4 regions of the Pseudomonas shirazica genome follow, and region 3 is predicted to be linked to each of the others. Evidence: predicted binding sites of a transcription regulator. Region 3 holds the regulator's gene; each other region holds the start of a gene.
What was found. The regulator sigma-54, encoded in region 3, starts transcription at its own class of promoters, with help from an activator protein. The targets are predictions, from matches to a motif close to ANTGGCATNNANNTTGCTNT.

Region 1: a site for sigma-54 is predicted at 3,213-3,232, ahead of flgB (flagellar basal body rod protein FlgB). Genes of this name have one in related genera too.
Region 2: a site for sigma-54 is predicted at 2,834-2,853, ahead of IMX18_RS16320 (CmpA/NrtA family ABC transporter substrate-binding protein). Genes of this name have one in related genera too.
Region 4: a site for sigma-54 is predicted at 3,364-3,383, ahead of nirB (nitrite reductase large subunit NirB). Genes of this name have one in related genera too.

The regions. Positions count from the first base shown of each region.
Region 1 covers NZ_CP063456.1:1,087,783-1,095,066, reverse strand. The annotation lists gene IMX18_RS05020 (hypothetical protein) at 1-130, opposite strand, end outside; gene flgE (flagellar hook protein FlgE) at 203-1,558, opposite strand; gene flgD (flagellar hook assembly protein FlgD) at 1,590-2,294, opposite strand; gene flgC (flagellar basal body rod protein FlgC) at 2,310-2,753, opposite strand; gene flgB (flagellar basal body rod protein FlgB) at 2,756-3,166, opposite strand; gene cheR (protein-glutamate O-methyltransferase CheR) at 3,688-4,515, opposite strand; gene IMX18_RS04990 (chemotaxis protein CheV) at 4,567-5,496, opposite strand; gene flgA (flagellar basal body P-ring formation chaperone FlgA) at 5,574-6,326, shown strand; gene flgM (flagellar biosynthesis anti-sigma factor FlgM) at 6,491-6,805, shown strand; gene IMX18_RS04975 (flagella synthesis protein FlgN) at 6,855-7,284, shown strand, end outside.
Region 2 covers NZ_CP063456.1:3,531,864-3,539,147, reverse strand. The annotation lists gene IMX18_RS16330 (nitrate/nitrite transporter) at 1-681, opposite strand, end outside; gene IMX18_RS16325 (ANTAR domain-containing response regulator) at 991-1,566, opposite strand; gene IMX18_RS16320 (CmpA/NrtA family ABC transporter substrate-binding protein) at 1,579-2,793, opposite strand; gene IMX18_RS16315 (quinone-dependent dihydroorotate dehydrogenase) at 3,074-4,099, shown strand; gene rmf (ribosome modulation factor) at 4,194-4,409, opposite strand; gene rlmKL (bifunctional 23S rRNA (guanine(2069)-N(7))-methyltransferase RlmK/23S rRNA (guanine(2445)-N(2))-methyltransferase RlmL) at 4,971-7,163, shown strand; gene IMX18_RS16300 (sensor domain-containing diguanylate cyclase) at 7,258-7,284, shown strand, end outside.
Region 3 covers NZ_CP063456.1:4,267,036-4,274,319, reverse strand. The annotation lists gene IMX18_RS19725 (superoxide dismutase) at 1-67, shown strand, start outside; gene IMX18_RS19715 (HPr family phosphocarrier protein) at 483-755, opposite strand; gene rapZ (RNase adapter RapZ) at 775-1,629, opposite strand; gene ptsN (PTS IIA-like nitrogen regulatory protein PtsN) at 1,632-2,096, opposite strand; gene hpf (ribosome hibernation-promoting factor, HPF/YfiA family) at 2,109-2,417, opposite strand; gene IMX18_RS19695 (RNA polymerase factor sigma-54) at 2,497-3,990, opposite strand; gene lptB (LPS export ABC transporter ATP-binding protein) at 4,166-4,891, opposite strand; gene lptA (lipopolysaccharide transport periplasmic protein LptA) at 4,892-5,416, opposite strand; gene lptC (LPS export ABC transporter periplasmic protein LptC) at 5,403-5,975, opposite strand; gene IMX18_RS19675 (KdsC family phosphatase) at 5,984-6,508, opposite strand; gene IMX18_RS19670 (KpsF/GutQ family sugar-phosphate isomerase) at 6,521-7,284, opposite strand, start outside.
Region 4 covers NZ_CP063456.1:3,886,861-3,894,144, forward strand. The annotation lists gene pcaQ (pca operon transcription factor PcaQ) at 1-156, opposite strand, end outside; gene nirD (nitrite reductase small subunit NirD) at 324-686, opposite strand; gene nirB (nitrite reductase large subunit NirB) at 686-3,238, opposite strand; gene IMX18_RS17960 (bifunctional nitrate reductase/sulfite reductase flavoprotein subunit alpha) at 3,544-7,284, opposite strand, start outside.

The DNA.
Region 1 (7,284 bases), 2.6 Mb from region 3:
CCCCCGGCGGCCATTGCGAGCAGACCAGGCGCCCGTCCACCTGGCTTTCCCAGCGCCACCAGGGCGCGGTACCGGCCTGGGCCTGGTACAGGCAGAAAGCAGCGACCAATGTGACAACCAGCCTTTTCATGACCCCTCCGGCAAAGACGACGACCCCCTTCATGACAAAGGGGTTCGCCCACATACACTCAGCCAGCAACCATCAGGCCATCTGGATGACGGTCTGCATGATGGTGCTTTCAGTGGAGATAGTCTTGGCGTTCGCCTGGTAGTTGCTCTGCGCCTTGATCAGCTCGACCAATTCCTGAGTCAGGTTCACGTTCGAGCCTTCCAGCGCGTTGGACTCGACGCTGCCCAGGGTACCTGTCTTCGGTGCATCGATGCCTGGGATGCCGGAGGTGTAGGTTTCGGTCCAGCGGGTACCACCAATCTGCTGCAGGCCCTGCTCGTTGGCGAAGCTGGCCAGGGCCACCTGGCCAATGGCGCGGGATTGCTGGTTGCTGAAGCTGGCGAACAGCACACCCGTCGAGTCGATGCTCAGGCTCGACAGGATACCGGTCGCGTAGCCGTCCTGAGACTGCGACATGCGCGCGGTCTCGGTGTTGTAGGAAGTGGTGCTGTTCATCGCCAGGCGCATGCCATCGGCATTGCCTACCGCGCCATTGGAGATCCAGTTACCCGCAGAATCCTCCACCGCCGGCACCCAGCCAGTCATGGTGAAGGTATTGTTGGTCACGGTGAACGACGAGCCCGCCGGGTGCCCGGTATTGTCCGCAGTCATGCTCTTGACCGAGCCATCGCTATTGAAGCTGATGGTGCCAGTCAGCGGCACGGTGGAGGATGGGGAAAACGGGTTGCGCCCATCGACCAGGGTGTACATGGTCCACTCATTGGTGCCAGTCTTGCGATAGAACTGCTCCATGGTGTGCTCGTTACCCTGGCTGTCGTACACCTTGGTCGGGAAAGACTTGGTGTAAGTCGTCTGATCGGAAGGATCGAACGGCAGGTTCGGCACCATCACGCCAGTGCCATCGTCCACTTCCAACGGGATGTCGGCGGCCGAAGAATTCAGGTTGATGCCCTGGTCGATCAGCGATGTTGCCTTTGGCTGCAGCGCCGACGTATCGATCTGCAAATCGGTCAGCACGCCCTTCTGGATCTTGCCAGTCGAGTCGGCGGCATAGCCCTGCAGGCGCAGGCCGTCCGAGGTAACCACGAAGTTGTCCTTGCTGGCCTGGAAAGCACCCGCACGGGTGTACACGCGCGAGCCGTTATCGGACAGCACGAAGAAGCCCTGCCCCTGGATCCCCATATCCAGCACGTTGCCGGTGGTGTTGACGTCACCCTGGGTGAACTGCTGGGAAACCGCTGCCAGGCGCACGCCGTTACCCACCTGGTTCTTGCCAACACCCAGGCGGTTGGAACCTGCATAGACATCGGCGAACTCGGCACGCGACGACTTGAAGCCATTGGTGTTGACGTTGGCGATGTTGTTGCCGGTGACATCCAGTTGCTTGTTTGCTGCGTACAGACCGCTAAGGCCGATATTGAAAGACATGAATTCGCTCCTTTTGCCGCTCTAGCGGGCCTTAGATACCGATGGTTTGCACGTCGGAGAGGGACACTTTGCCAACACCGGCGAGGTTGAGCACCATTTCGCCGGCGGCACTGAAACTGACGCTGGTCACCTTGGCTGGCAACAGCGTGTTCATCTGCACCGACTTGCCATCCACCGTGGTGGTGGCAGTGAAGGTGTAAGTACCAGGATCGACTTTCTCACCACTGCTGTTGGTACCGTCCCAGATGAAATCGGCGTAACCGGCTTTCTGCTCGCCCAGCTCGATGGTCTTGACGGTATTGCCGTCCTTGTCCTTGATGGTGATCTTCGCTTCGCCGATGGCTTGCGGCACGACGAACTGCGCATTGAAGCTTTCTGCGGTGTCGACCACGGCCTTGTCGTTCTGCACTACCACCGAACGCCCGACCAGCGACGACGCCTGCAGGGCCTGGGACGAGGCCATGGCGCTGGTGATGGAGTTGACCGATTCGTTCAGCGAGGTAATGCCTTCCAGGCTGCTGAACTGCGCCAACTGGGCAACGAACTCACCGTTGTCCTGTGGGTCCAGCGGGTTCTGGTGCTGCATCTGGGTGACCAGCAACTGCAGGAACGCGTCCTTGCCGAGCGAGTCGTTGCCGGTCTTGGATGCGGTGTCCGTGGTCTTCTTGGTGCTGGTGCCTACACCCGACGCCGCGAGCACGTCGTTGAGGTTCACACCGTTGGTATCGATTGCCATGCTCTGGTTTCCTTATCACTGACCGAGGGTCAGGACCTTCTGCATCATGGCCTTGGCCGTATTCATCAGCTCGGCGTTGGTCTGGAACGCGCGGCTGGCGGAGATCATGTCAGCCATCTCTTCAACCACGTTGACGTTCGGGTAGTAGACGTAGCCGTCCTTGTTCGCCGCCGGGTGGTTGGGCTCGTAACGGGCCTCCAGATTGCTCTGATCCTCGACGATGCCTTTTACCTGCACGCCCTGCCCTGCTTCGCCCTGGTCTTCGAACAGCGACTGGCTGCCGCCGGCCTGTGCGTCCTGGAAGGTGGTGGCGAACACCGGGTGGCGGGCGCGGTAGGTCTGATCGATGCTCGAAGACACGGTCTCGGCGTTGGCGATGTTGGAAGCAACGGTGTTCAGGCGCGTGTTCTGCGCACTCATGCCGCTACCGGCAATGTTGAAGACGCTGGAAAGGGACATGATCATTCTCCCCGCAGGGCCGAAACCAGCCCTTTGAATTTACTGTTGAGCAAGGTGAAGCTGGCCTGGAAGCCGACGGCGTTTTCGGTGTAGTTCGATTGCTCGATCTGCGCGTCCACGGTGTTCTGGTCGATCGACGGCTGCGTTGGTGTGCGGTACTTGAGGGTATCGTCGGCCATGGCCAGGCCCTCGGCCTCGATATGGCGGCTGTTGGTACGATCGAGGCTGAAACGGCCGCCACTCTGCTGCTTGTCGCTCTCGGCAGCGAGCACCGAGGCAAAGTCCATGTCGCGCGCCTTGTAGTTGGGCGTGTCGGCGTTGGCGATGTTGTTGGCCAGCACTTCGGCACGCTGGGCGCGGAAGCCCAGGGCCTTTTCGTGAATACCAAGCGCCTTGTCGAAGCTGATGCTCATGTCGGGGAAACCTTCGGAGGTTGACCGGAATATCGTTGGGCAAGGTATAGCAAGGGCTGTGCCAACCAACAGAAAGCCCGGAAATACGGGCTTGCAGGGCAAGGTGCTGTCAGAGTGATGCCAGAAAAGCGGCAAAGGCCTTCCGCCTTCGGGCGCGAAAGCGGCAATTGCTGGGCGGCAAAAGCGGCAAAACAAAAAATTGACGTCAGTGTTTTGCGATAGAGGTGTTGCGCCTATGAGATCGAGCGCCGCCCGCGCGGCGCTTCGCGGGACAAGCCCGCCCCCACATTTGTTGCAACGTGGCCATGCCTGTGAGATAGGCGTTGCCCGCCTTGGTGAAGTGTTTGAGACTGGCGAGACGGCTGTAGCGCCAGCCCGGAAACCGCGTCAAGGCAACAAGGCTGACAACCATGGCCTGACAGGTTTGGCACGCTGCAACAAATGTGGGAGCGGGCTTGTCCCGCGAAGCGCCGCGCGGGCGGCGCTCGATCTCACAGACGCAACAAACCTTGACCCCGCCCCTACTTCGCCTGGTAGATGATCCCCGGACTGCACTGCACCATCTGATAATGGTCCGGCAACCCGTTCAGCGCCTCGGAAGCCCCGAGGAACAGATACCCACCCGGTTTCAAGGTACTGTGGATACGCAACAGGATGTCCTTCTTCACCTGCGCCGAGAAATAGATCAGCACGTTACGGCAGAACACCACATCGAACTTGCCCAGGCTGGCATAGCTGTCGAGCAGGTTGAACGAGCGGAACTCGACGCGGCTGCGAATCGCCGGCTTGACCGCCCAGCGCCCCGGCCCCTTGGTGTCGAAGTAGCGCTGCAGGCGCTCCTGGGACAAGCCACGGGCAATCGCCAGGCTGTCGTACTCGCCGGTCTTGCAGTTGGTCAGCATGGTGCCGGACAGGTCGGTGGCAACGATCTGCGCGCCCATCTTCAACTGGCCGAGGTTGCTACGCTCGAACTCGTCGATGGCCATCGAGATGGAATACGGTTCCTGCCCCGACGAACAGGCCGCCGACCACATGCGCAGGCGCTGGCCGGGGTTGTTGCGGATGAACTCGGGGATGACCTTGTTTTTCAGCACCTCGAACGGATAGGTATCGCGAAACCACAGGGTCTCGTTGGTGGTCATGGCATCGACCACTTGCTCGCGCAAGCCGCCGCGCGGCTGGGCCTGGATGCGCTGCACCAGCTCGCCCAGGCTCTTGATGCCCTGTTGCTCCATCAGCTTGTTGAGACGGCTGGAGACCAGGTACTGCTTATTCTCGCCCAGCAGGATGCCACAGGCTTTCTCCAGGAAGACCCGGAACTGTTCGAAATCCAAATTACCCGTAGACACTACTGCCGCCTCTTTTAAATCACTGGTGCCGGGGGCCTGCCCCCGGCTGCTTCAATGCGTTGCCTTGATCCGGTCGACCACCCGCTGGGCCAGGTCGTCCGGCTTGAACTTGGCCAGGAAGTCATCAGCACCGACCTTCTTGACCATCGCCTGGTTGAACACCCCGGAAAGCGAAGTATGCAGGCAGATGTGCAATTTTTGCATGCGCGGATCGCTGCGGATCTCCGCCGTTAGCGTATAGCCGTCCATTTCCGGCATTTCAATGTCCGAGATCATCATCAGGAACTCTTCTTCCGGCTTCTTGCCCTCATCCACCAGCTGGCGCAGGTAGTTCAGGGCCTGACGACCGTCATTGAGCGCCACCACCTCGACCCCCACGGTCTGCAGGCAGCGGCTGACCTGCTTGCGCGCCACCGACGAATCGTCGACGGTGAGCACCCGAAGCAGCACGGCCTTGTCCTGCACCTCGGCATCAATCACACCGGCCGACACCGACTCGGAGGACGGCGCCACTTCGGCCAGCACCTTCTCCACATCGATGATCTCGACCATGCGGTTGTCCACCCGGGTGACCGCGGTCAGGTAGTGGTCGCGGCCGGTGCCCTTGGGTGGCGGATGGATCTCTTCCCAGTTCATGTTGACGATCCGCTCCACCGAATGCACCAGGAAACCTTGGGTCTTGGTGTTGTACTCGGTGATGATCACGAAACTGTTGCGCGTGTCTTCCTGCAGCGGCCGCAACCCGGTGGCCATCGACAGGTCGAGGATCGGGATGGTCGCCCCGCGAATATTGGCAACACCACGCACCACCGGGTGCGCCTTGGGCAGCAGGGTCAGCGCAGGGCATTGCAGCACTTCCCTGACCTTGAATACGTTGATGCCGTAAAGCTGCTCGCCATTGAGGCGGAACAGCAGCAATTCCAGGCGATTCTGCCCCACCAGCTGCGTGCGCTGGTTGACCGAATCCATAACACCTGCCATGCCAGACTCCTTTATGTTTCAGCCTTTCGTTGCAACTCAGGTAGCGAGTCGGCACGGGCTTTGCTTTTTTGAGCGCCATGTACACGAAAACGACATTTTCCCGACGATTGACGCGCCTGCTGACTGGCTCGCTGGCCATGCTGTGCCTTCTGGTGCCCGGCGTTCGCACGGTAGCGGACGCGTTTACCTTGCCTGAACAGCTTATCGGTGTCACTCAAGGGTTTCTTGAATTCAGCGTCGAAGATTATCTGGCCACCACCCAGACCGCCGGCCGTTACGAGATCCAGGTCAATCCGCTGGACCCGCGCCTGCGTATGCCGCTGTGCAGCCAGCAGCTGGACGCCTCGCTGGAAAGCCCGGCTCAGCCATTGGGCCGCGTCACGGTGAAGGTACGCTGCGAAGGCTCAGCGCCCTGGACCGTGTTCGTGCCGGCCACCGTGCGGCTGTTCCGCGACGTGGTGGTGGTGACCCGGCCGCTCAAGCGCGACAACGTGGTGGGCGAAGGCGATGTGGCCCTGCGCGAGCGGGATGTCGGCACCCTGGGCCAAGGCTTCCTGACCGAACTGGAACAGGCGGTGGGCATGAAGATGCTGCGCCCCACGGTGATCGACCAGGTACTCACCCCGCAACACCTGGAACAGGCCGAGGTGGTGCGCAAGGGTGACCACGTGGTGATCATCGCCCGCAGTGGCAGCCTGAGTGTGCGCATGCCCGGAGAAGCCCTGAGCAAGGGTGGCCTGAGCGAACAGATCCGGGTGCGCAACCTCAATTCCAAACGGGTGATCAAGGCCAGGGTGACCGGCCCTGGGCAGGTCGAGGTAAGTATGTAGCCAGCCCACTGATTTGCGCTGGCGGTGAGGAACCGCTTTTCCTAAACTGTGTCAGAAAACGGGTTCGCGAGCTTGCTGACAGGCGGCTATGCATTTGTGCCTAAAGTTTCTTTCGGGTTGGCCGAAAACAAGGCAAGCGTCCAAATACCCAGAGGTTTCTGATCATGGTCATCGACTTCAGTCGTTTGAATAACTCTCCGTCCGTCACGGGCGGCGTGCGCGGCAACACCGCGTCCGGCAGCGCCGAAAAACCGGCAGCCAGCCAGGAAGCGGCAACCGCCACCAGCGCCAGCGGAGAAGCGGTACACCTCAGCCAAGAGGCCCAGCAGTTGCAGAAGATCAGCGACAAGCTGCGCGACGAGCCGGTGGTCAACAGTGCCCGTGTGGCCCAGTTGAAACAGGCGATCGCCGACGGCAGCTACCAGGTCGATGCCGGCCGGGTCGCCAGCAAACTGCTCGATTTCGAAGCCCAGCGCTGACCGTTCGGCGCGCTGACTTCACGGACGCTAGAAAAGCCAAGAGTTAGCCATGCACGACACCACCTTGCTGCAACTGATCGAAGATGACATTGCCCCTATGCAGGAACTGCTGGACCTTCTGCAAAAGGAAGCGGTCGCCCTGCATGGCCGCGACATGGCGCCACTGGAGAATATCCTGGCCCGCAAGCAGTCTTTGATTGTGCTGCTGGAGCAGCAAGGCCTGCGGCGCAACAACCTGCTTGCCAGCCTTGGCCTGAGCCCTGATCGCGCCGGAGTGGAGGCCGTGGCGGCACAATCGCCGAACGGTGAACTGCTGCTGCAGCAACTCGATGTGATCAGCCAGCTGATGCAAGCCTGCCAGCAGCTCAACGAGACCAATGGCCGGATCATCCAGGTGCAGCAGCACGTCACCAACAACCAGATCCGGATCCTCATGGGCGGCGATTCTCCGTCGCTCTACGACAGCCGCGGCAGCACCT
Region 2 (7,284 bases), 740 kb from region 3:
GCCGATGAAGCCGCCGAAGGTGACGCTGTAGAAGAACATGAACCACCAGCTGTCACGGTCGCCCAGGGCCTTGAGGTAGTCGGCCATGGCTTTTGGCTTGGGCCGCTGCGGAGCATTGCGTGCCAGCAGGGCGAACACCAACAGGGCCAGCGACAGCGGGATCAGCGCGAAGCCGAACACGTTGTTCCAGCCAAAGCCCGCAGCCAGCGCCGGGGCCAGCAGGGCGGCGAACACTGTGCCGGAGTTGCCGGCACCTGCAATGCCCATGGCTTTGCCTTGGTGCTGTGGCGGGTACCATTGCGAGGCCAGCGGCAGTGACACAGCGAACGAAGCGCCGGCAAAGCCGAGGAACACGCCCAGCAGCAGCGCTTGTTCATAGCTGCGCACGCCCAGGTGCCAGGCAGCGGCGAGGGCGACGATGACCACCACCTGGCCGATCAGCCCGGCGGTCTTGGGCGACAGGCGGTCGACCAGCACGCCCATGGCGAAGCGCAGGATCGCCCCGGCCAGGATCGGCGTGGCCACCATCAGGCCCCGTTGTTGTGCACTCAGCTGCAGATCGGCGGCAATCTGCACCGCCAATGGGCCAAGCAGGTACCAGACCATGAAGCTGAGGTCGAAGTACAGGAACGCGGCGAACAGCGTGGGCACATGCCCGGATTTCCAGAAGCTGGTACTCATCGAACACCTCACTCGGCAATGCAACGGAACGAAAAAGACGCCGCTACCCGCTCCACGTGCGTGGAGGGGAGAGCGACGTCTTTGTCGGGGATTAAGTGGGGCAACCGCCGTTGGCTACCGGTGATATTTGTTCAGCAAGAGATGGGCCAACTCTGAGAAGTTGCAGTCCCCTTGTAGGAGCGGCCTTGTGTCGCGATGGGCTGCGCAGCAGCCCCAGGATCTAAGCTTCGCGGCAGAGATTACCGGGGCTGCTGTGCAGCCCATCGCGACACAAGGCCGCTCCTACAGGGGACCGCTTGAAGCAGGTTGCTAGCCCAGCATCTCGTGCATGGCAATGATCTGCTCGGCCACCTGGATCAGCTTCTGCTGCCGGCTCATGGCCTGGCGGCGCATCAGGGTGTAGGCCTGTTCTTCGTTGCAGTCCTTCATCTTCATCAGCAAACCCTTGGCCTGCTCGATGCGCTTGCGCTCGGCCAGTTGTTGGTCGCGCGCAAGCAGCTGCGCCTTCAGCGCCTGGTCGCTTTCGAAGCGGGCCATGGCCACGTCCAGGATCGGTTGCAGCCGCGCGGCATGAATGCCTTCAACGATGTAGGCGCTGACCCCTGCCTGGATCGCCTGGCGCATCACCCCGGGGTCGTGCTCGTCGGTGAACAGCACGATTGGCCGTGGCTGGTCACGGCTGACCAGGACCACCTGTTCCATCACATCGCGGTCCGGTGAGTCGGTATCGATAAGCACCACGTCCGGGCGCACCGTTTCAACGCAGGCGGGCAGGTCGATGGTCAGGCCTGGGGCTTCGATGACCTCGAAGCCGGCCTCGCTCAAGGCCGCCTTGAGGCGGCCGAGTTTGCTCTGGGTGTCGTCGATCAGCAGGATGCGCAACATGAATGGTCCCCCTCACGCGCCGACACGGGCATCGGGCAGGTCGCCCAGCGCATGCAGGCTGAAGCTGCGGGCATAGCCGTAGGGGTCGCTGCCGTCCCAGCGGCTGCCATCTATCAGCAGGCTGCTGCGCATCGGCTGCTCGGGGCAGGCCACGCCGAGGCTTTGTGCCGCCTCGCCATACAGTGCCAGTTGCTGGACCTGGCGGGCCACGCCGAGGTAGTCGGGGTCGTCGCGCAGCAGGCCCCAGCGGCGGAACTGGGTCATGAACCACATGCCGTCGGACAGGTACGGCAGGTTGGCCCGGCCATGATCGTGCAGGCGCAGGGCGTGCGGGTCTTGCCAGTGGTTGCCCAGGCCATCGTGGTAGCTGCCGAGCAGGCGTGGTTCGATACTTGTCAGCGGGGTGTCCAGGTAGGCGCTGCCGCTGAGCAGTTGAGCAGTGCTGCGGCGGTTCTCCGGGCTTTGCTCGATGAAGCGGCTGGCGGCGAGGACCGCCTTGATCAGCGCGCGGGCGCTGTTGGGGTATTGCTCGGCAAAGGCGCGGGCGCAGGCCAGGACCTTTTCCGGGTGGTCCGGCCAGATCGACTGGCTGGTGGCCAGGGTGAAGCCCTGGCCCGTGGCTACGGCATCGGCAGCCCAGGGTTCGCCCACGCAGAAACCGTCGATGCGCCCGGCCTGGATATGCGCGGCCATCTGCGCTGGTGGTACCACCACGCTGTCGACGTCGCGCAATGGGTGGATGCCCTGGCTGGCCAGCCAGTAATACAGCCACATGGCGTGGGTACCGGTGGGGAAGGTCTGGGCGAAGGTGAGGCGTGCGCCATGCTGGTGCACCAGGCGCGCCAGTGCTTCAGGGTTGGTCACGCCTTTGCGCTGCAGGGCCGGGGACAGGTTTATGGCCTGGGCGTTCTGGTTCAGCCCCATGAGCACGGCCATGGCGCTGGCCGGTACACCGCCGATGCCCAGGTGCACGGCGTACACCAGGCCATACAGGCAGTGCGCCGCATCCAGTTCGCCGCTGACCAGCTTGTCGCGCAGCCCGGCCCAGGAGCCCTGGCGCTTGAGGTTGAGGGTAAGGCCGTGCTGCTGGGCGAAGCCTTGGGTGGCGGCGACTACCACCGAGGCGCAGTCGGTCAGGGCCATGTAGCCGATGTTCAGGCTGGGCTTTTCCGGCGCGTCGCTGCCGTTGACCCAGGCCAGGGGCGTTGCTCGGGGTGCAGTGTTCACAAGGTTCCTCGCCCGTACTGATAAGGCTGTGGGCTTTTCCGGTGCAACCGATGTGCCATCTGGCAGCATCCCTGTGGAGCAACTGCCCTGTGCCGCCTGCATTGGCCTCATCGCCGGCAAGCCAGCTCCCACAGATACAGCACAGGTTTCAGCCCTTGTGTTGTACCTGTGGGAGCTGGCTTGCCGGCGATGGGCTGCGCAGCAGCCCCACGATTTGCTGTCATGCCGGCCCCACGCTGGCTATAATCGCCCCCTCATTCACCCCGAGCCTTGCCCGCCCATGTATACCCTGGCCCGCCAGCTGCTGTTCAAGCTTTCCCCGGAAACCTCCCACGACCTGTCCCTGGACATGATCGGCGCCGGTGGCCGTCTCGGCCTCAACGGCATGCTGTGCAAGCAGCCGGCGGCTTTGCCGGTTACGGTCATGGGCTTGAACTTCGCCAACCCGGTGGGCCTGGCGGCCGGCCTGGACAAGAACGGTGCGGCCATCGACGGTTTCGCCCAGCTGGGCTTCGGCTTCGTCGAAATCGGCACCGTCACCCCGCGACCGCAGCCGGGCAACCCCAAGCCGCGGCTGTTCCGCCTGCCAGAGGCAACGGCCATCATCAACCGCATGGGCTTCAACAACCTGGGCGTTGATCACCTGCTCGGCCGGGTACGGGCTGCGCGTTACAACGGTGTGTTGGGCATCAACATCGGCAAGAATTTCGACACCCCGGTGGAGCGTGCCGTCGATGACTACCTGATCTGCCTGGACAAGGTGTACACCGAGGCCAGTTACATCACGGTCAACGTCAGTTCGCCCAACACCCCGGGCCTGCGCAGCCTGCAGTTCGGCGATTCGCTCAAGCAACTGCTCGATGCCCTGGCCGTGCGCCGCGAGCAACTGGCCGGCACGCATGGCAAGCGCGTACCTCTGGCAATCAAGATTGCCCCGGACATGAGCGACGAAGAAACCGCCCTGGTGGCCGCGGCGCTGATCGAGTCGGGCATGGATGCGGTGATCGCCACCAATACCACGCTGGGCCGTGAAGGTGTCGAAGGCCTGCCGTACGGTGGCGAGGCGGGTGGCCTGTCGGGTGCGCCGGTGCTGGAAAAGAGCACCCATATCGTCAAGGTGCTGGCGGGTGAGCTGGGCGGCAAGCTGCCGATCATTGCCGCTGGCGGCATTACCGAAGGCCGCCATGCCGCCGAGAAGATCGCTGCCGGGGCGAGCCTGGTGCAGATCTACTCCGGCTTCATCTATAAAGGGCCGGCGCTGATTCGCGAGGCGGTGGACGCTATCGCGGCAATGCCACGGGTTTGATCGGCAATAAAAAAGGGCCCCATCAAGGGGCCCCTGGGCCTTCGCCCGCCGCCCGGATAGGGCGTGCATGGTGAATCGAATTCAGTGTCCTCGTTCAGCCAACGGCGTGATTTTCGTTGAGTCTATGGATGCCAGCGGTGCCAGTCATTCCGTCCCAGTTATCACCGCGACCTTCACGCCAGCCGTTGATCCAGGCTTGGCGAACAGAAGGAAGATTGAAGGGGCAAAGTTCGCGGGATTTGCCGGTGACCCCGTATTGGTAGCCACGTGAATATGCTCTTTCCAACGGATCACGCTTAAGTCTTCTCATAGGGTGTTGCCCTCACTTGTTGACTGTAATGTCCCGTCGGCCTCTCCGAGGCCGGGCAGAGTCTTTCTGCCGGTGTGCGCTCGCTGCCGGCGTGGCGAGCTGAAAGTGCCACCTCGTTGCGAAGTGGCCTGAGACCAGTTCTATCGAATGCGAGTCACGGTGTGAATGATCGATTTGTCATAAGCACGTAACCTTTCCAAGGGTGAGGGGATAAGTAAATAAATGCGACTCAACCTTGTTTAGCGTTGAGCCCGCTATGATCAGGGTTTGCCGATCATTGACGTCATTTCGCCAGCGTTGCTTGCGGATGACAGAAATAATTTGAAATGCGACGAAGGGTCACATCGGCCCTGGTATCGCCAGAATTTTTCATACTGCCTGATGATCTAAGCTGTCTTTGCCACTGGGCCAAGCACAGATCGGTCAGGCGGCCCGGCCTTTCATCGCACGCTCGCGTGTCGGGAAGGGCCACCCGCACGCCTGCTGGAAAGGTGTGCGGGCAAACATCGCGGGGCGATGCGTCGCCCCGTCAGTCAAATAGCCCAAGGCGCTGGATTACTCATGTCGGACCGTTTCGAACTTTACCTCACTTGCCCTAAAGGCCTGGAAGGCCTGCTTGCCGAAGAGGCGCGGGGCCTCGGCCTGGATGACGTGCGCGAGCACACCTCGGCCATTCGCGGCGCCGCCGACATGGAAACCGCCTACCGTCTGTGCCTTTGGTCACGCCTGGCCAACCGGGTGCTGCTGGTACTCAAGCGCTTCTCCATGAAGAACGCCGACGACCTCTACGACGGCGTGCACGCGGTCGACTGGGCCGATCACCTGACAGCCGACGGCACCCTGGCGGTTGAGTTCAGCGGCCATGGCTCGGGCATCGACAACACCCACTTCGGTGCGTTGAAGGTCAAGGACGCGATCGTCGACAAGCTGCGCAACCGTGAAGGCCTGCGCCCGTCGGTGGAAAAGATCGACCCTGATGTGCGCGTGCACCTGCGCCTGGACCGTGGCGAAGCCATTCTCTCGCTCGACCTTTCCGGGCACAGCCTGCACCAGCGTGGCTACCGCCTGCAGCAAGGCGCCGCGCCGCTGAAGGAAAACCTGGCGGCGGCGGTACTCATCCGCGCCGGCTGGCCGCGCATTGCCGCCGAAGGTGGCGCGCTGGCCGACCCGATGTGCGGTGTGGGTACCTTCCTGGTCGAAGCGGCGATGATCGCCGCCGATATCGCGCCCAACCTCAAGCGTGAGCGCTGGGGCTTCAGTGCCTGGCTCGGCCACGTACCGGCATTGTGGCGCAAGGTGCATGACGAGGCGCAGGCGCGGGCACAGGCCGGTCTGGCCAAGCCACCACTGTGGATCCGTGGCTACGAGGCCGACCCGCGGTTGATCCAGCCAGGCCGCAACAACGTCGAGCGTGCCGGCCTGGGCGACTGGGTGAAGATCTACCAGGGCGAGGTCAGTACCTTCGAGCCGCGCCCTGACCAGAACCAGAAAGGCCTTGTCATCAGCAACCCGCCCTATGGCGAGCGCCTGGGTGACGAAGCCAGCCTGCTGTACCTCTACCAGAACCTCGGCGAGCGTCTGCGCCAGGCCTGCATGGGCTGGGAGGCGGCGGTGTTCACCGGCGCGCCGCAGCTGGGCAAGCGCATGGGTATTCGTAGCCACAAGCAGTACGCGTTCTGGAACGGCGCCTTGCCGTGCAAGCTGCTGCTGTTCAAGGTGCAGCCCGACCAGTTCGTTACCGGCGAGCGCCGCGAGGCGCAGCCTGAAGGCGCGGAAACCCGCCAGCAGGCAGCACCGGCCAGCGAGCCGGCGCGCCTGTCGGAAGGGGCGCAGATGTTCGCCAACCGCCTGCAGAAAAACCTCAAGCAACTGGGCAAGTGGGCCCGCCGCGAGCAGGTCGATTGCTACCGCCTGTACGACGCCGACATGCCCGAATATGCCCTGGCGGTCGACCTGTACCAGGACTGGGTGCACGTGCAGGAATACGCCGCGCCACGTTCGGTCGACCCGGACAAGGCCCAGGCACGCCTGCTTGACGCGCTGGCAGCCATCCCGCAGGCCCTGGGCATTTCGCCGCAGCGTGTGGTGCTCAAGCGTCGCGAGCGGCAGAGCGGCACGCGCCAGTACGAGCGCCAGGCGACCGAAGGCCGCTTCCAGGAAGTTAACGAAGGTGGCGTAAAGCTGCTGGTCAACCTCACCGACTACCTCGACACGGGCCTGTTCCTGGACCATCGCCCGATGCGCATGCGCATCCAGCGCGAAGCAGCCGGCAAACGCTTCCTCAACCTGTTCTGCTACACCGCCACGGCCACCGTGCACGCGGCCAAGGGCGGCGCGCGCAGCACCACCAGCGTCGACCTGTCGAAAACCTACCTGGACTGGGCGCGACGCAACCTTGCGCTCAATGGCTTCTCCGAGCGCAACCGCCTGGAGCAGGGCGATGTGATGGCCTGGCTGGAAGGCAACCGCGACAGCTATGACCTGATCTTCATCGACCCGCCGACCTTCTCCAACTCCAAGCGCATGGAAGGCGTGTTCGATGTGCAGCGTGACCACGTGCAACTGCTGGACCTGGCCATGGCCCGCCTGGCGCCGGGTGGCGTGCTGTATTTCTCCAACAACTTCCGCAAGTTCCAGTTGGACGAGCACCTGATGGCGCGTTATGCGGTGGAAGAGATCACGGCCCAGACCCTGGACCCGGACTTCGCGCGCAATAACCGTATCCATCGTGCCTGGCGTCTGCAGCTTCGTTGAGGCGACGAGGTACATTGCGCGGCTAATGGCCAATAGCTATAACTGAGGGCAGGGCAAGATAATCCGCAGGACGCTGACGTGACGAGATGGGTGTATGTCAAAGGGTGGCGTGCGTGCGCGG
Region 3 (7,284 bases):
CGGTGCCTTCTACAACGTCATTGACTGGGCGGAAGTGGAGCGCCGCTACCTCGAAACCCTGAAGTGAGTCTCCCCGGTATGCGCTCCCAGATGATGTCTGTCAGCCGCGTGCGCCTGTTTCGCCTGTTTCGCCTGGCGCTCGGGACTTTGCTGTTGCTGGCAGGCACTGCGTTGCTATTGGCGCGCGGCTTCGCCTGGTTGGACCTGGCCTGGCCCGCTTGGGGATGTTCATCGGTTTGCGCCGGATGATGGGGTGTTCACCGGCTTCGCTGTGGGAGCGGCTTTAGCCGCGAACATCGGCGCAGCCGGTGCCATGCACCGCGTTGGATTCTTCGCGGCTAAAGCCGCTCCCACAGGGTACGCGTACCGCTTGCGGATTCAGTTCTCTACGCGACAGCGCAGCCAAAAGGACTGGGCAATCTCCTAAAGGCTTTTTTGTGCAAAAAAGCTGTTCCCACACGGACCGTGCGGGCCTGCGAACTTTATTCGCCTTCGTCGAAATAATTGTTGATCAGTTCGACCAGCGCTGCCATGGCATCGTCGTCCTGCTCGCCTTCGGTATGCAGGTGCACCTGGGTGCCTTTGCCGGCCGCCAGCATCATCACCGCCATGATGCTCTTGCCATCCACCAGCTTGTCCGGCGCACGGCCAACCCTGACCTGGCAGGGGAAGCGGCCGGCAACGCCGACGAACTTGGCTGCCGCCCGGGCATGCAGACCCAGCTTGTTGATGATGGTGATTTCACGGGCGGGCATCGTGGGGCGGATCCTTGGGCTAGAGGTCGCGGTGGCGGACCTGGACGTTTTTCAGGGATTGCTGCAACAACTGGCCAAGGCGTTCGGTGATGTACACCGAGCGGTGGTGGCCGCCGGTGCAGCCAATGGCAATGGTGACGTAGGCACGGTTGCTGGCAGCGAAGCGGGGCAGCCACTTGAGCAGGTAGCTGGAAATGTCGTTGAACATCTCTTCGACATCCGGCTGTGCGGCCAGGTAGTCGATCACCGGTTGGTCGAGGCCGGAGTGCTCACGCAGCTCGGGCTTCCAGTAAGGGTTGGGCAGGCAGCGCACATCGAACACCAGGTCGGCATCGACCGGCATTCCTCGCTTGAAACCGAACGACTCGACCAGGAACGCGGTGCCAGGCTCGGGCTGGTTGAGCAGGCGCAGCTTGATCGAATCACGCAGCTGGTACAGGTTCAGGCTGGTGGTGTCGATCTTCAGGTCGGCCAGGTCTGCAATCGGCCCCAGCAATTCGCTTTCCACCCGGATCGCTTCCGCGAGCGAGCGGTTGGCGTTGGTCAGCGGGTGGCGTCGGCGGGTTTCCGAGAAACGCTTGAGCAGTACGTCTTCGTCGGCATCCAGGTACAGCACGTCGCACTGGATATGCCGGGCGCGGGCTTCTTCGAGCAACTCGGGGAAACGCGTCAGGTGGCTGGGCAAGTTGCGCGCGTCGATCGACACGGCGACCTTGGGTTGCTGCAACTCGGTGTTGATCAGCGCATTTTCCGCCAGTTGCGGCAGCAGCCCGGCGGGCAGGTTGTCAATGCAGTAGAAACCGTTGTCTTCCAGGACATCGAGGGCGGTGCTCTTGCCGGAGCCGGACCGGCCGCTGACGATGATCAGGCGCATGTTCAGTGCTCGTTCTGTACGTCCAGGACAACCTGGAACAGGGCCTCGCTGCTGGTGGCCGCACGCAGGCGATCACGGACCTCCTTGCGATCGAGCATGCTGGCAATCTGGCGCAGCAATTCCAGATGGGCATCGGTGGCGGCTTCTGGCACCAGCAGGACGAACAGCAGGTCCACCGGCGCGCCATCGATGGCGTCGTAGTCGATAGGCGCTTCCAGGTGCAGCAGGGCGCTGACCGGAGCGGAACATCCTTCAAGCCGGCAGTGCGGGATGGCGATGCCGTTGCCGAAACCGGTCGAACCGAGTTTTTCCCGGGCGACCAGTTTTTCGAAGACGTCTTGCATCTCCAGTTCGGGCACTTGTTCGGCGATGACGGTGGCGACCTTTTCCAGGGCGCGCTTCTTGCTGCCGCCCGGCACGTTCACGAGGGAACGGCCGGGGGTCAGGATGGTTTCAAGTCGGATCATGGATGAGGGGGATCAGCGGGCAGCTGCACCTTGCAGCAGGCTTTGCTGTTTTTCCTTGTGTTTTTTCAGTTGGCGGTCGAGCTTGTCGGCCAAGGCGTCGATCGCTGCATACATGTCTTCGTGTTCGGCGTTGGCAACCACTTCGCCGCCGGGAATCTGCAAGGTCGCCTCGACCTTTTGCTGCAGCTTCTCGACTTTCATGATGACCTGCACGTTGGTGATCTTGTCGAAGTGACTTTCCACGCGAGCGAGCTTTTCAAGCACATAATCGCGCAGTGGCTGGGTGACTTCTACATGCTGTCCACTGATATTGACTTGCATACAGCTTCTCCTTTGTTGCCCGTGCATAAAGAGGCAGGTCTTGCACCTGCCCCACAAACGCTGTGGCACATCTCAGGGGCTACATCAGTCGCTTGCGCTCGCTCGACGGTGCGATGCCGAGGGACTCGCGGTATTTGGCGACGGTGCGACGGGCTACCTGGATGCCTTGTGCCTCCAGTAAACCAGCGATCTTGCTGTCACTCAATGGCTTTTTCTGATTTTCCGCCGCAACCAGTTTCTTGATGATCGCGCGGATCGCCGTAGACGAGCATTCTCCGCCTTCGGAGGTGCTGACGTGGCTGGAGAAAAAGTATTTCAGTTCGTAGATGCCACGCGGGGTGTGCATGTATTTCTGCGTGGTTACCCGCGAAATGGTCGACTCGTGCATGCCCACCGCTTCGGCAATGTCATGCAGTACCAACGGCTTCATCGCTTCGTCGCCGTGGTCGAGGAAGCCGCGCTGGTGCTCGACGATCTGCGTGGCCACCTTCATCAGGGTTTCGTTGCGGCTTTGCAGGCTCTTGATGAACCAGCGCGCTTCCTGCAGCTGGTTGCGCATGAAGGTGTTGTCGGCGCTGGTGTCGGCCCGGCGCACAAAACCGGCGTACTGCGGGTTGACGCGCAGGCGCGGAATGGCCTCCTGGTTCAGCTCCACCAGCCAGCGGTCGCTGTCCTTGCGCACGATGACGTCGGGCACCACATACTCGGGCTCGCTGGACTCGATCTGCGAGCCGGGGCGCGGGTTGAGGCTTTGTACCAGCTCGATGACCTGGCGCAGCTCGTCTTCCTTGATTTTCATGCGACGCATCAGCTGGCTGTAATCACGGCTGCCGAGCAGGTCGATGAAGTCGGTGACCAGGCGCTTGGCTTCCGTCATCCACGGGGTGCTGGCGGGCAGCTGACGCAATTGCAGCAACAGGCATTCGCCAAGGGTGCGGGCGGCAACGCCTGCTGGCTCGAACTGCTGGATGCGGTGCAGAACCGCTTCGACCTCGTCCAGCTCGATATCCAGCTCCGGATCGAAACCGGCGCAGATCTCCTCGAGGGTGTCTTCCAGGTAGCCCTGGCCGTTGATGCTGTCGATCAGGGTGACGGCGATCAGGCGGTCGGTGTCGGACATCGGAGCCAGGTTCAGTTGCCACAGCAGGTGGCTTTGCAGGCTTTCGCCGGCCGATGTGCGGGTGGTGAAGTCCCACTCGTCGTCGTCGTTGCTCGGCAAGCTGCTGGCACTGGTCTGGTAGATGTCTTCCCAGGCGGTGTCGACCGGCAGTTCGTTGGGGATGCGCTCGCTCCATTCACCGTCTTCCAGGGTGTCGGCACTGGTGGTGCTTTCCTGGAAGCTGTTGTCCTGGACTTCGGCGGCCGGCTTGTTCTCGGCGTTGTCCGCCATCGGGTCGCTGTTGTCGAAGTCGTCGCCGTCTTCCTGACGTTCGAGCATCGGGTTCGACTCCAGCGCTTCCTGGATTTCCTGTTGGAGGTCCAGGGTGGAGAGCTGGAGCAGGCGGATGGCCTGTTGCAACTGCGGTGTCATCGTCAGTTGCTGGCCCATTTTTAGGACGAGCGATGGTTTCATGGCTGGGGCTTAATACCTTGTTCGCCGGCGCGCATGCGCCATCCACTACACGAGGGCGCCGGGGCGCCAGATCAAGCAAGTTTTATGCCTTAAATTGTAGCGTTTGCCTAGAGTACCGTAACACTTTACCCCAGGTTCCAGGGCGATTTGCCAGTACTCCAGGCGCGTGCCGGGCTCAGAGCCGGAACTCGTGGCCCAGGTAAACTTCTTTGACCAGGTCGTTGGCCAGGATGGTTTCGGCGTCGCCTTCGGCGATCAGTCGGCCATCATTGACGATATAGGCGGTTTCGCAGATATCCAGGGTCTCACGCACGTTGTGGTCGGTGATCAGTACACCGATGCCCTTGGCCTTGAGGTGATGGATGATCTGCTTGATGTCGCCGACCGAAATCGGGTCGACACCGGCAAACGGTTCGTCCAGCAGGATGAACTTGGGTGCGGTCGCCAGTGCGCGGGCAATTTCCACGCGGCGGCGCTCACCACCGGACAGGCTCATGCCGAGGTTGTCGCGAATGTGGCTGATGTGGAATTCCTGCAGCAGGCTTTCCAGCTCTTTGCGCCGGCCGTCGCGGTCGAGTTCCTTGCGGGTCTCGAGGATGGCCATGATGTTGTCGGCCACCGACAGCTTGCGGAAGATCGAGGCTTCCTGCGGCAGATAGCCGATGCCCGCGCGGGCGCGACCGTGCATGGGCTGGTGGCTGACATCGAGGTTGTCGATCAGCACGCGCCCCTGATCTGCCTGGACCAGGCCGACGATCATGTAGAAGCAGGTGGTCTTGCCGGCGCCGTTGGGGCCGAGCAGGCCGACGATCTGGCCGCTGTCGATAGACAGGCTGACGTCACGTACGACTTGCCGCCCCTTGTAGCTCTTGGCCAGGTGCTGGGCTTTGAGGGTTGCCATTTACTCGGCCTTCTTCTTGGGCTGGATCACCATGTCGATACGCTGACGCGGCGAGGTCACGTTGCCACCACGACCGGCGGTCGCCACCTGGGTCTGGGTGTTGTAGACGATCTTCTCGCCTTCGGTGGTGTTGCCTTCGTTCTCGACCTTGGCGCGGTCGGTGAGTATCACCATGTCCTTCTGCGACTGGTACTGGATGGTCACCGCCCAGCCTTTCATCTTGTCCGGCTTGGCTGCGCTCTGCTGCTGCTCGAAGTAGGCCAGGTTGCCCACCGAGGTCACCACGTCGATGTCGCCGGAGGCGGAACGGGTGATGGTCACGGTGTTGCCTTTGATCATCATCGAACCCTGGGTGATGATCACGTCGCCGGTGTAGGTGGCCACGCCCTGCTTGTCGTCCAGGTGGGCGTTATCGGCCTGGATGCGGATAGGCTGGTCACGGTCATTCGGCAGGGCGAGGGCGCTCGCGCTTCCCAGTGCTGCGCTCAGGCTGAGCAAAAGGGGGAGGGTTTTAACGAGCCTCATACTGTCCTCTTACGTTAGAGAGCAAGTCCATCTTGCCTTCTTTCAAATACGCTTTCATTCCTTTGCCCGTAGTTGTGCCACCGGCGCCGTCGATTCTAACGGCTTGCTCGGTCTGCGCATATTGCTTCTGCGGGAACACGGTCATGCGTGAGCTGGTAATGATCATTTCACGCTGCTTTTCGTCGGTGCGGGCGACCCGTACGTTGTCGATCAGTTCGACTTCGCTGCCGTCCGGGTTGACCTCGGCGCGGGTGCTCTGTACGTGCCACGGGTATTCGGTACCGCGGTACAGGTGCAGGTCCGGCGTGGTCAGCAGGGTGATTTCGCTGGCTTTCAGGTGTTCGACCTTGTCAGCGGTCATTTCGTACTGCAGCTTGCCGTCGGGCAGGAACTGCACGCTGTGGGCGTTGACTGCGTAGTAGTCGATGGCGCTTTCGTCGACCTGGGCCACAGGCTTGTCGAGGAAGCTTTCCGGGCTGACATTCCAGTAGCCGATCGCCACCAGCAGGGCGGCGATCACCGCGAGCAGCGCAATGTTGCGGGCTTTCTTGCTGAACATGGGCAGCCTTACAGGTAGTTGGCGTTGGCAGCGTCCAGGGTGCCCTGGGCCTGCATGATCAGTTCGCAGAATTCACGGGCCGCACCTTCGCCGCCACGTGCCTGGGTCACGCCATGGGCGTGCTGGCGAACGAACGGCGCGGCGTTGGCCACCGCCATGCCCAGTGCGACCCGGCGGATCACCGGCAGGTCGGGCAGGTCGTCGCCAAGGTAGGCCACTTGAGCATAGCTCAGGCCCAGTTCGGCGAGCAGGCCGTCCAGCACCACCAGTTTGTCCTCGCGGCCCTGGTACAGGTGCGGGATGCCGAGGTTCTTCGCCCGGCGCTCGACCACCGGGGTCTTGCGCCCGCTGATGATCGCGGTGGTCACGCCCGAGGCCATGAGCATCTTGATGCCCTGGCCGTCGAGGGTGTTGAAGGTCTTGAACTCGCTGCCGTCCTCGAGGAAGTACAGACGCCCGTCGGTGAGCACGCCGTCCACGTCGAACACTGCCAGCTTGATTTCCTTGCCGCGTTGCATGAGGTCCTGGTTCATTCCATCGCTCCTTTACATCACGCCGGCGCGCAGCAGGTCGTGCATGTTCAGGGCGCCGGTGGGGCGGTCCTCGCGGTCCACCACCACCAGAGCGCCGATCTTGTGGTCTTCCATGATCTTCAGGGCCTCGGCCGCGAGCATTTCGGCGCGGGCCGTCTTGCCGTGCACGGTCATGACCTGATCGATCAGGGTGGTGTGGACGTCGATGTTGCGGTCCAGGCTGCGGCGCAGGTCGCCGTCGGTGAAGATCCCGGCCAGCTTGCCGTCGGCTTCGACGATCACGGTCATGCCCAGGCCTTTGCGGGACATTTCAAGGAGTGCGTCCTTGAGCAGGGTGCCGCGGGGCACCTGGGGCAGTTCGTCGCCGGCGTGCATCACGTTCTCCACCTTGAGCAGCAGGCGGCGGCCCAGTGCACCACCCGGGTGCGAGAAGGCAAAGTCCTCGGCGGTGAAGCCGCGGGCTTCGAGCAGGGCAATGGCCAGCGCGTCGCCCAGCACCAGCGATGCGGTGGTGGAGGAGGTGGGGGCCAGGTTCAGCGGGCAGGCCTCTTGTTCGACGCGGGCGTCGAGGTTGACCTCGGCAGCCTGGGCCAGGGGCGAGTCCGGGTTGCCGGTCAGACTGATCAGCTTGATGCCCAGGCGCTTGATCAGCGGCAGCAGGGTGACGATTTCGGCGGTGCTGCCGGAATTCGACAGGGCAAGGATGACATCATCGCGGGTGATCATGCCCATGTCGCCATGGCTGGCTTCGGCCGGGTGCACGAAAAATGCCGGTG
Region 4 (7,284 bases), 380 kb from region 3:
GCGCGTTTCCAGCAGGTCTTCGAGTTCCTTAAGGGTCTTGGAGATGGCTGGCTGGCTGATTGCCAGGATGTCGGCAGCCCTGGCCAGGCTGCCCTGCCGGGCAATCTCCAGGAAGCACAGCAGGTGGCGGTACTTGATGCGGGTGTCGAGGTTCATGGGCTCAAGCTTACCGCATTGCTGGGTCTGGTTATGTATATTGCCTGTTCCGGCCTCTTCGCGGGCACGCCCGCTCCCACAGGGATCTCCACAGCTCTCCAGACCTGCGCAGTACCTGTGGGAGCGGGCGTGCCCGCGAAGAGGCCGGTGCAGGCGGCAGATGACTTTCAGGCCACAGCCAACTCCACCGCCTCCCCGTTCAACCGCACCGGCCACACCCGCAGGCGCTGCCCGCTATCCTCCAGGCACTCCCCGCTCTCCAGGCTGAAGTGCTGCTTGTACAACGGCGCCGCCACCACCAGCTCGCCCTGCACACTGCCCACCAGGCCGCGACCGATGATGTTGGCGCCGGACCTCGGGTCGCGGTTGTCCACCGCGTACAGCGGCTGCACCTGCCCCGGCAGGTAGAACAGCGCCACCTGGGCCCCGTCGAGCCAAACCACCACCCCGGAATCAGCCACCAGGTCATCCGCCTGGCACACCGCCTGCCAGTTCTCGTGGGTTTTCACAGCAGCATTGGACAAGTTCATCAGACAGCCTCCTCGACGGTTGGGATCAGGTGCAGTGGCGCAGCAGGCCGGCGCTGTTCGCGTTCGCGCACGAAGTGCACGTCCGGGTCGGCGCGGCGGTCGTTGACGAAAGTACGGAAGCGCTTGAGCTTCTCGGGGTCGTTGAGGGCGTTGGCCCATTCGCATTCATACTGGTCGACCACATGCTGCATCTGCGCCTCCAGCTCGCTGGCCAGGCCCAGGCTGTCGTCGATGATCACCTGCTTCAGGTAGTCCAGCCCACCTTCCAGGTTCTCGCGCCACACCGAGGTGCGCTGCAGTTTGTCAGCGGTGCGGATGTAGAACATCAGCACGCGGTCGATCAGGCGCACCAGGGTTTCGTCGTCGAGGTCGGTGGCGAACAGTTCGGCGTGCCGCGGGCGCATGCCGCCGTTGCCGCATACGTACAGGTTCCAGCCCTTGTCGGTAGCGATCACGCCGATGTCCTTGCTCTGTGCTTCGGCGCATTCGCGGGTGCAGCCGGACACCGCGAACTTGAGCTTGTGCGGGCTGCGCAGGCCTTTGTAGCGGTCTTCCAGGCGCAGGGCCATGCCGACGCTATCCTGCACGCCATAACGGCACCAGGTGCTGCCGACGCACGACTTTACCGTGCGGGTCGACTTGCCGTAGGCGTGGCCGGTTTCGAAGCCGGCCTCGATCAGCTCGCCCCAGATCAGCGGCAGCTCGTGCAACTGGGCGCCGAACAGGTCGATGCGCTGGCCGCCGGTGATCTTGGTGTACAGGTCGTACTTTTTCGCCACCTGGCCGATCACGATGAGCTTGTCGGGGGTGATTTCACCACCGGGGATGCGCGGCACCACCGAGTAGGTGCCATTCTTCTGCATGTTGGCCATGAAGGTGTCGTTGGTGTCCTGCAGCGGCACCAGCGCCGGGTCCATGATCGGCTGGTTCCAGCACGAGGCAAGGATGCTGCCCACCGCCGGCTTGCAGATATCGCAGCCGACATGGCCCTTGCCGTGGCGTTCGAGCAGTTCGTTGAAGGTGCGGATACCCTCTACCCGCACCAGCCCGTACAGCTCCTGACGGGGGTAGGCGAAGTGCTCGCACAGGCTCTTGTCCACCGCCACGCCACGGGCGGTCAGCTCGTGCTCGAACACCTGCTTGAGCAGTGCCGCGCAACCACCACAACCGGTGGCGGCCTTGGTGCAGCCCTTGACTGCGGCAAGGTCGCCGCAGCCGCTGTCTATGGCGGCGCAGACCGCGCCCTTGCTGACGTTGTGGCACGAGCAGATGGTCGCGCTATCGGGCAGCGCATCGGCGCCCAGGGCCGGTGCGCCGCCGCCTTGCGGCAGGATCAGTGCCGCGGGGTCGGCTGGCAGGGCGATGCCGTTCTGGGCGTATTGCAGAAGGGTGTCGTAGTAGCTGTTGTCGCCCACCAGCACCGCACCGAGCACGTGCTTGCCGCTGGCATCCACCACCAGCCGGCGGTAGGCGCTGTTGGCTTCGTCGATGAAGCGGTAGCTGCGTGCGCCCGGGGTGGCGCCATGGGCATCGCCGATGGAGCCGACATCCACGCCCAGCAACTTGAGCTTGGTCGACATGTCGGCACCGGTGAATTCGCCAGCGGCCTCACCCATCAGCAAAGCCGCCAGGTTGCGCGCCATGCTGTAGCCAGGGGCGACCAGGCCGAACACGCTGCCGTTCCACGAGGCGCACTCGCCGATGGCGAAGATGCGTGGGTCGCTGCTGCGGCAATGGTTGTCGATCACCACGCCGCCACGCGCGGCGATGTCCAGGCCACAGGCACGGCCCAGGGCATCCTGCGGGCGGATACCTGCGGAGAACACGATCAGGTCGGTTTCCAGGTGCTCGCCGCCATCGAAGTTCATGCGGTAGCGGTAGTCTTCACCCGCACTGATCGACTGGGTGGCCCGCGACAGATGCACGCCAACACCCAGCGCTTCGATCTGTGCCTTGAGCGCGGCACCGCCCTCGCCGTCCAGCTGCACCGGCATCAGCCGTGGGGCGAACTCCACCACGTGGGCTTCCAGGCCCAGCGACTTGAGGGCGTTGGCTGCTTCCAGGCCAAGCAGGCCACCGCCCACTACCACGCCACGTCGGGCACTGGCTGCGGCAGCGCGGATGGCGTCGAGGTCGTCGAGGGTGCGGTAGACCAGGCGGGCATTGCCGCTGGAACCTTCGATCGGTGGCACGAAGGGATAGGAACCCGTGGCCAGCACCAACTGGTCGTAGCCGTAGCGGCCCTCGGCGGTAACCACTTCGGCGTGCTCACGGTCGATTTCCAGCACCCCTTCACCGAGGTGCAGGTGCACACCGTTGGCGCCGTAGAAGTCCTGCCCGCACAGGGCCAGGGTTTCGGCACAGCTGCCGCCGAAGTACTCGGACAGGTGCACGCGGTCGTAGGCACGCTGGCGCTCTTCGCCGAACACATGCACTTCGAAGCGCTGCAAGCCGCCGCGGCTGACCAGTTGTTCGACGCAATGGTGGCCGACCATGCCGTTGCCGACGATGACCAGTCGCTCTCGTTGCCCGCTGCTCGCTGTTGCCTTCATAAGCCGATCCTCGATCAAAAAAAAAGCGCCTGGAGCCGAAGCTCCAGGCGCCTTTGCCTGTATTCATCACGGTAGGGGGCCCGGGTTGATCGCCGTTGATCAGTGGGCTTTGTTGTAACTGGGATAAAGCAGGGAGTGTGCCAACCCTGTTTCCTGTACCGGCCTCTTCGCGGGCACGCCCGCTCCTACAGGGTTCTCCACGTTTATTCAGACCTGTGCAGTACCTGTAGGAGCGGGCGTGCCCGCGAAGAGGCAAGTACAGCAAATGCACATTCCAAGTGCATCACTCCCCATCTTGGAGCACATCAATACACATCCCGCCGATACCGCTTGGCCCTGCCCAGCGCTTCGACATAAGCCGCAGCCGCCGCTGCATCCATGCTGCCATGCTCGGCGACGATGACCCGCAACGCCGCATCCACATCCTTGGCCATGCGCTGCGCATCGCCACACACATAGAAGTACGCGCCCGCCTCCAGCCACTGCCACAACTGCGCGCCGTGCTCGAGCATGCGCTGCTGCACGTAGACCTTCTCGGCCTGGTCGCGCGAGAACGCTGTGTCCAGGCGCAAGTGCCCTGCAGCCTGCCAGGCCTGTAGCTGCTCCTGGTAATAGAAATCGGTGGCCGCGTACTGCTCGCCAAAGAACAGCCAGTTAGCCCCTTTCGCCCCACGTGCCTCTCGTTCTTCGAGAAAGGCCCTGAACGGCGCAATGCCGGTGCCGGGGCCGACCATGATCACCGGCACGCTGTCGTCCTCGGGCAGGCGAAAGTGCTTCGACACCTGCGGGAAGATGGCAACCTTCAGCGCCTGCGCACGGTCGGCAAGGAAGCTTGAACACACCCCTTTGCGCGCGCCATAGCGCACCGTGGACACGGTCAGGTGCACCTGCTGCGGGTGCGCCAGCGGGCTGGAGCTGATCGAGTACAGGCGCGGCTGCAAGGGCTTGAGCAGCTCCAGCCAGCTGGCCAGCGGCAGTTGCTGGGGGAAGGCGCGCAGCACATCGACCAGTTGCCGCCCCCACAACCAGTCCTGCAGCTCGGCCTTGCACTCGGGCTGCAGCAGGCGATGCAGGTCCGGGGCATTGCCGGCGAAGGCCTGCAGCTGCTGCGTGGTGACCTTGGCGATTTCCAGGTGCGCTTGCAGGGCTTCGGTCAGCGGCATGGCGGGCTGGCCTTTCAGTTCGACCATGGTCTGGCCATCGAGCTGTATCAGCGCCAGCAGCTCGTCGACCAGGGCGGGACAGTTACGCGGCCACACGCCCAGGGCATCACCGGCGGCATAGGTGAAGCCGCTGCCGCTGAGGTCGAACACCAGTTGACGGGTTTCCTTGGTAGCACCCGGGCCGTTCAGCAGGCGGTTTTCCAGCAAGGTGGCAGCCCAGGGTTGCTGCTTGCCATAGGCCGCCACGGGCGCAGGCTCGGTGACCGGTTGCGGTGCAGCAGCGCTGCTTAGCGTGGGCAGCAGCGCATCCAGCCAGGCGGCGAAGGCGTCGTCGAAGTCCGGCTCGCAGTCCACCCGCTGCAGCAGGCGCCGCCCGCCCAGCTCGGCCAGGCGTTGGTCGAGTTTGCGGCCAAAGCCGCAGAACTGGTCGTAACTGGAGTCGCCCAGGGCCAGCACGGCAAAAGGCAGTTCGGCGCAGTGGGCGCCCTCCTCGCCCTGCAAGGCTTGCCAGAATGCCGCTGCGCTGTCGGGCGCGTCACCATCGCCAAAGGTGCTGGCGATCAGCACCACGCTGGCGGCGCCCTGCAGCTGGCGCGGGCTGACCGCTTCCATGCAGCTGAGCTGCACGTCGAGGCCGGCACCGCGCAGGCGCTCGGCACAGCGTTCGGCCAACAGCTCGCCGTTGCCGGTTTGCGAAGCCCACAGCACCTGGTGCCGTGGTGCCATCAACGCCGCATCGGGCAGCACCGCCGGCTGGGCGAACAGCCCGGCCAGCAAGCCATCGACGAACAACCGGCGGTTGGCGGCCAGCGGCGCACTGGCCGGCAGACAGGGCACGCCCTCGGCGCGAGCCTGGTCCAGGCCCAGCAGAAAGCCTTGCAGGTAATGGCGCTCTTCCTCGGCCAGCACCGGAGCTGGCAGGGTGTCCAGGCCAAGCAGACGGGACAGGGTGGCGGTCGGCATGCGGGCAGGCTCCGGATTGGCAGTGTTCAGATCAAGGGCTTCGATGCGCTCACCGGCAATCCGCTCCAGGGTCACGGCACAATGCTTGAACGCCGGCTGCAGCGACAGCGGGTCGACCGCATCGCAGGTCACGGCGTTGATCGCCAGTTGCTCGCCAATCAGGTCGTTCCAGTGGAACGGGGCGAAGCAGTTGCCCGGCATGACCCGGTCGCTGATTCGCGCGGGCAGCACGGCCTGCCCGCGGCGCGAGCGAATGGCCACCTGGTCCTTTTCGGCAATGCCCAGCCGGGCAGCATCGTCGCGGTGGATTTCCACGAAGGGGCCGGGCTCCAGCTTGTTCAGCGCCGCTACCTTGCCGGTCTTGGTCAGGGTGTGCCACTGGTGCTGCACGCGGCCGGTATTCAGCACCATGGGGTAATCGGCATCCGGCAGCTCCGCCGCCGGCAACCAGGGCCGGGCGAAGAAGCGGGCCTTGCCGCTGGCGGTCGGGAAGGCCAACACCGGGCACTCGCCCTGGGCATCGCGCAACAGCGTCTGGCTGCTGCCGTCGTTGCGATAGCGCAGCGGGCTGCGCGGGTTGTCGCGGCCCGGGGCGCAGGGCCACTGGTGCGGCTGCTCGCGCAGTTCGGCATAGCCGATGCCCCGCAGGTCGTAGCCGGTGGTTGGGTTGTGAAAGCGGCGGATCTCCTCGTACACCGCCTCGGCATCGGGGTAGTCAAAGGCGTCGGCATAGCCCATGGCGCAGGCGACCCGGGCGATGATCTGCCAGTCTGGCAGGCTCTGCCCGGGCGGTTCGACGGCACGTGGCATTAGGGTGAGGTTACGCTCGCTGTTGATCATCACGCCCTCGCCTTCGGCCCAAAGTGCAGCCGGTAGCAGGATGTCGGCGTAGCGGTTGGTCTCGGTGTCGAGGAAGGCATCCTGGGTAATTACCAGTTCGGCCTGGCGCAGGCCGTCGATCACCTGCTGGCGGTTGGCGACACTGGCCACCGGGTTGCTGCAGATGACCCAGCAGGCCTTTACCGCGCCGCTTTTCATCTGCTCGAACAGCGCCACCGTGCCCTCGCCGCCTTCGTTGCGCAGGCTGCCCGGGGCCAGTTGCCACTGCTGCTCGACGAAGGCTCGGTCTTGCGCTAGCAGCGCCGAACGCTGACCTGGCAGGCCGGGGCCCATGTAGCCCATCTCGCGGCCGCCCATGGCATTGGGTTGGCCGGTCAGCGAGAACGGACCGCTGCCCGGGCGGCAGATCGCGCCCGTGGCCAGGTGCAGGTTGCAGATCGCATTGGTGTGCCAGGTGCCGTGGATGCTCTGGTTCAGGCCCATGGTCCAGCAGCTCATCCAGTTGCTGGCGCTGCCGATCCATTCGGCGGCCTTGATGATGTCGGCCTCGGCCAGCCCCGTGACGGCTGCCACCCGGTCAGGGGTGTAGTCATCGAGAAAGGCCGGCAGTTCGTCCCAGCCTTCGGTGTGGCGGGCGATGAAGTCGGGGTCGGTGTGGCCGTTACGCAGCAGCAGGTGCAGCAGGCCGTTGAGCAAGGCCATGTCGCTGCCGGGACGCACCTGCAGGAACAGGTCGGCCTTGTCGGCGGTGGCGCTGCGCCGCGGATCGACGACGATCAGCTTGGCCCCCGCCTTGACCCGATCGAGCAGGCGCAGGAACAGGATCGGGTGACAATCGGCCATGTTGGCGCCGATCACCAGGAATACGTCGGCGTGCTCGAAGTCCTGGTAGCTGCCGGGCGGGCCATCGGCACCGAGCGACAGCTTGTAGCCGCTGCCGGCACTGGCCATGCACAGGCGCGAGTTGGACTCGATGTGGCGGGTGCGGATAAAGCCCTTGGCCAGCTTGTTGGCCAGGTACTGCGCCTCCAGCGACATCTGCCCGGACACGTACAGCGCCACGGCGTCGGGGCCGTGCTG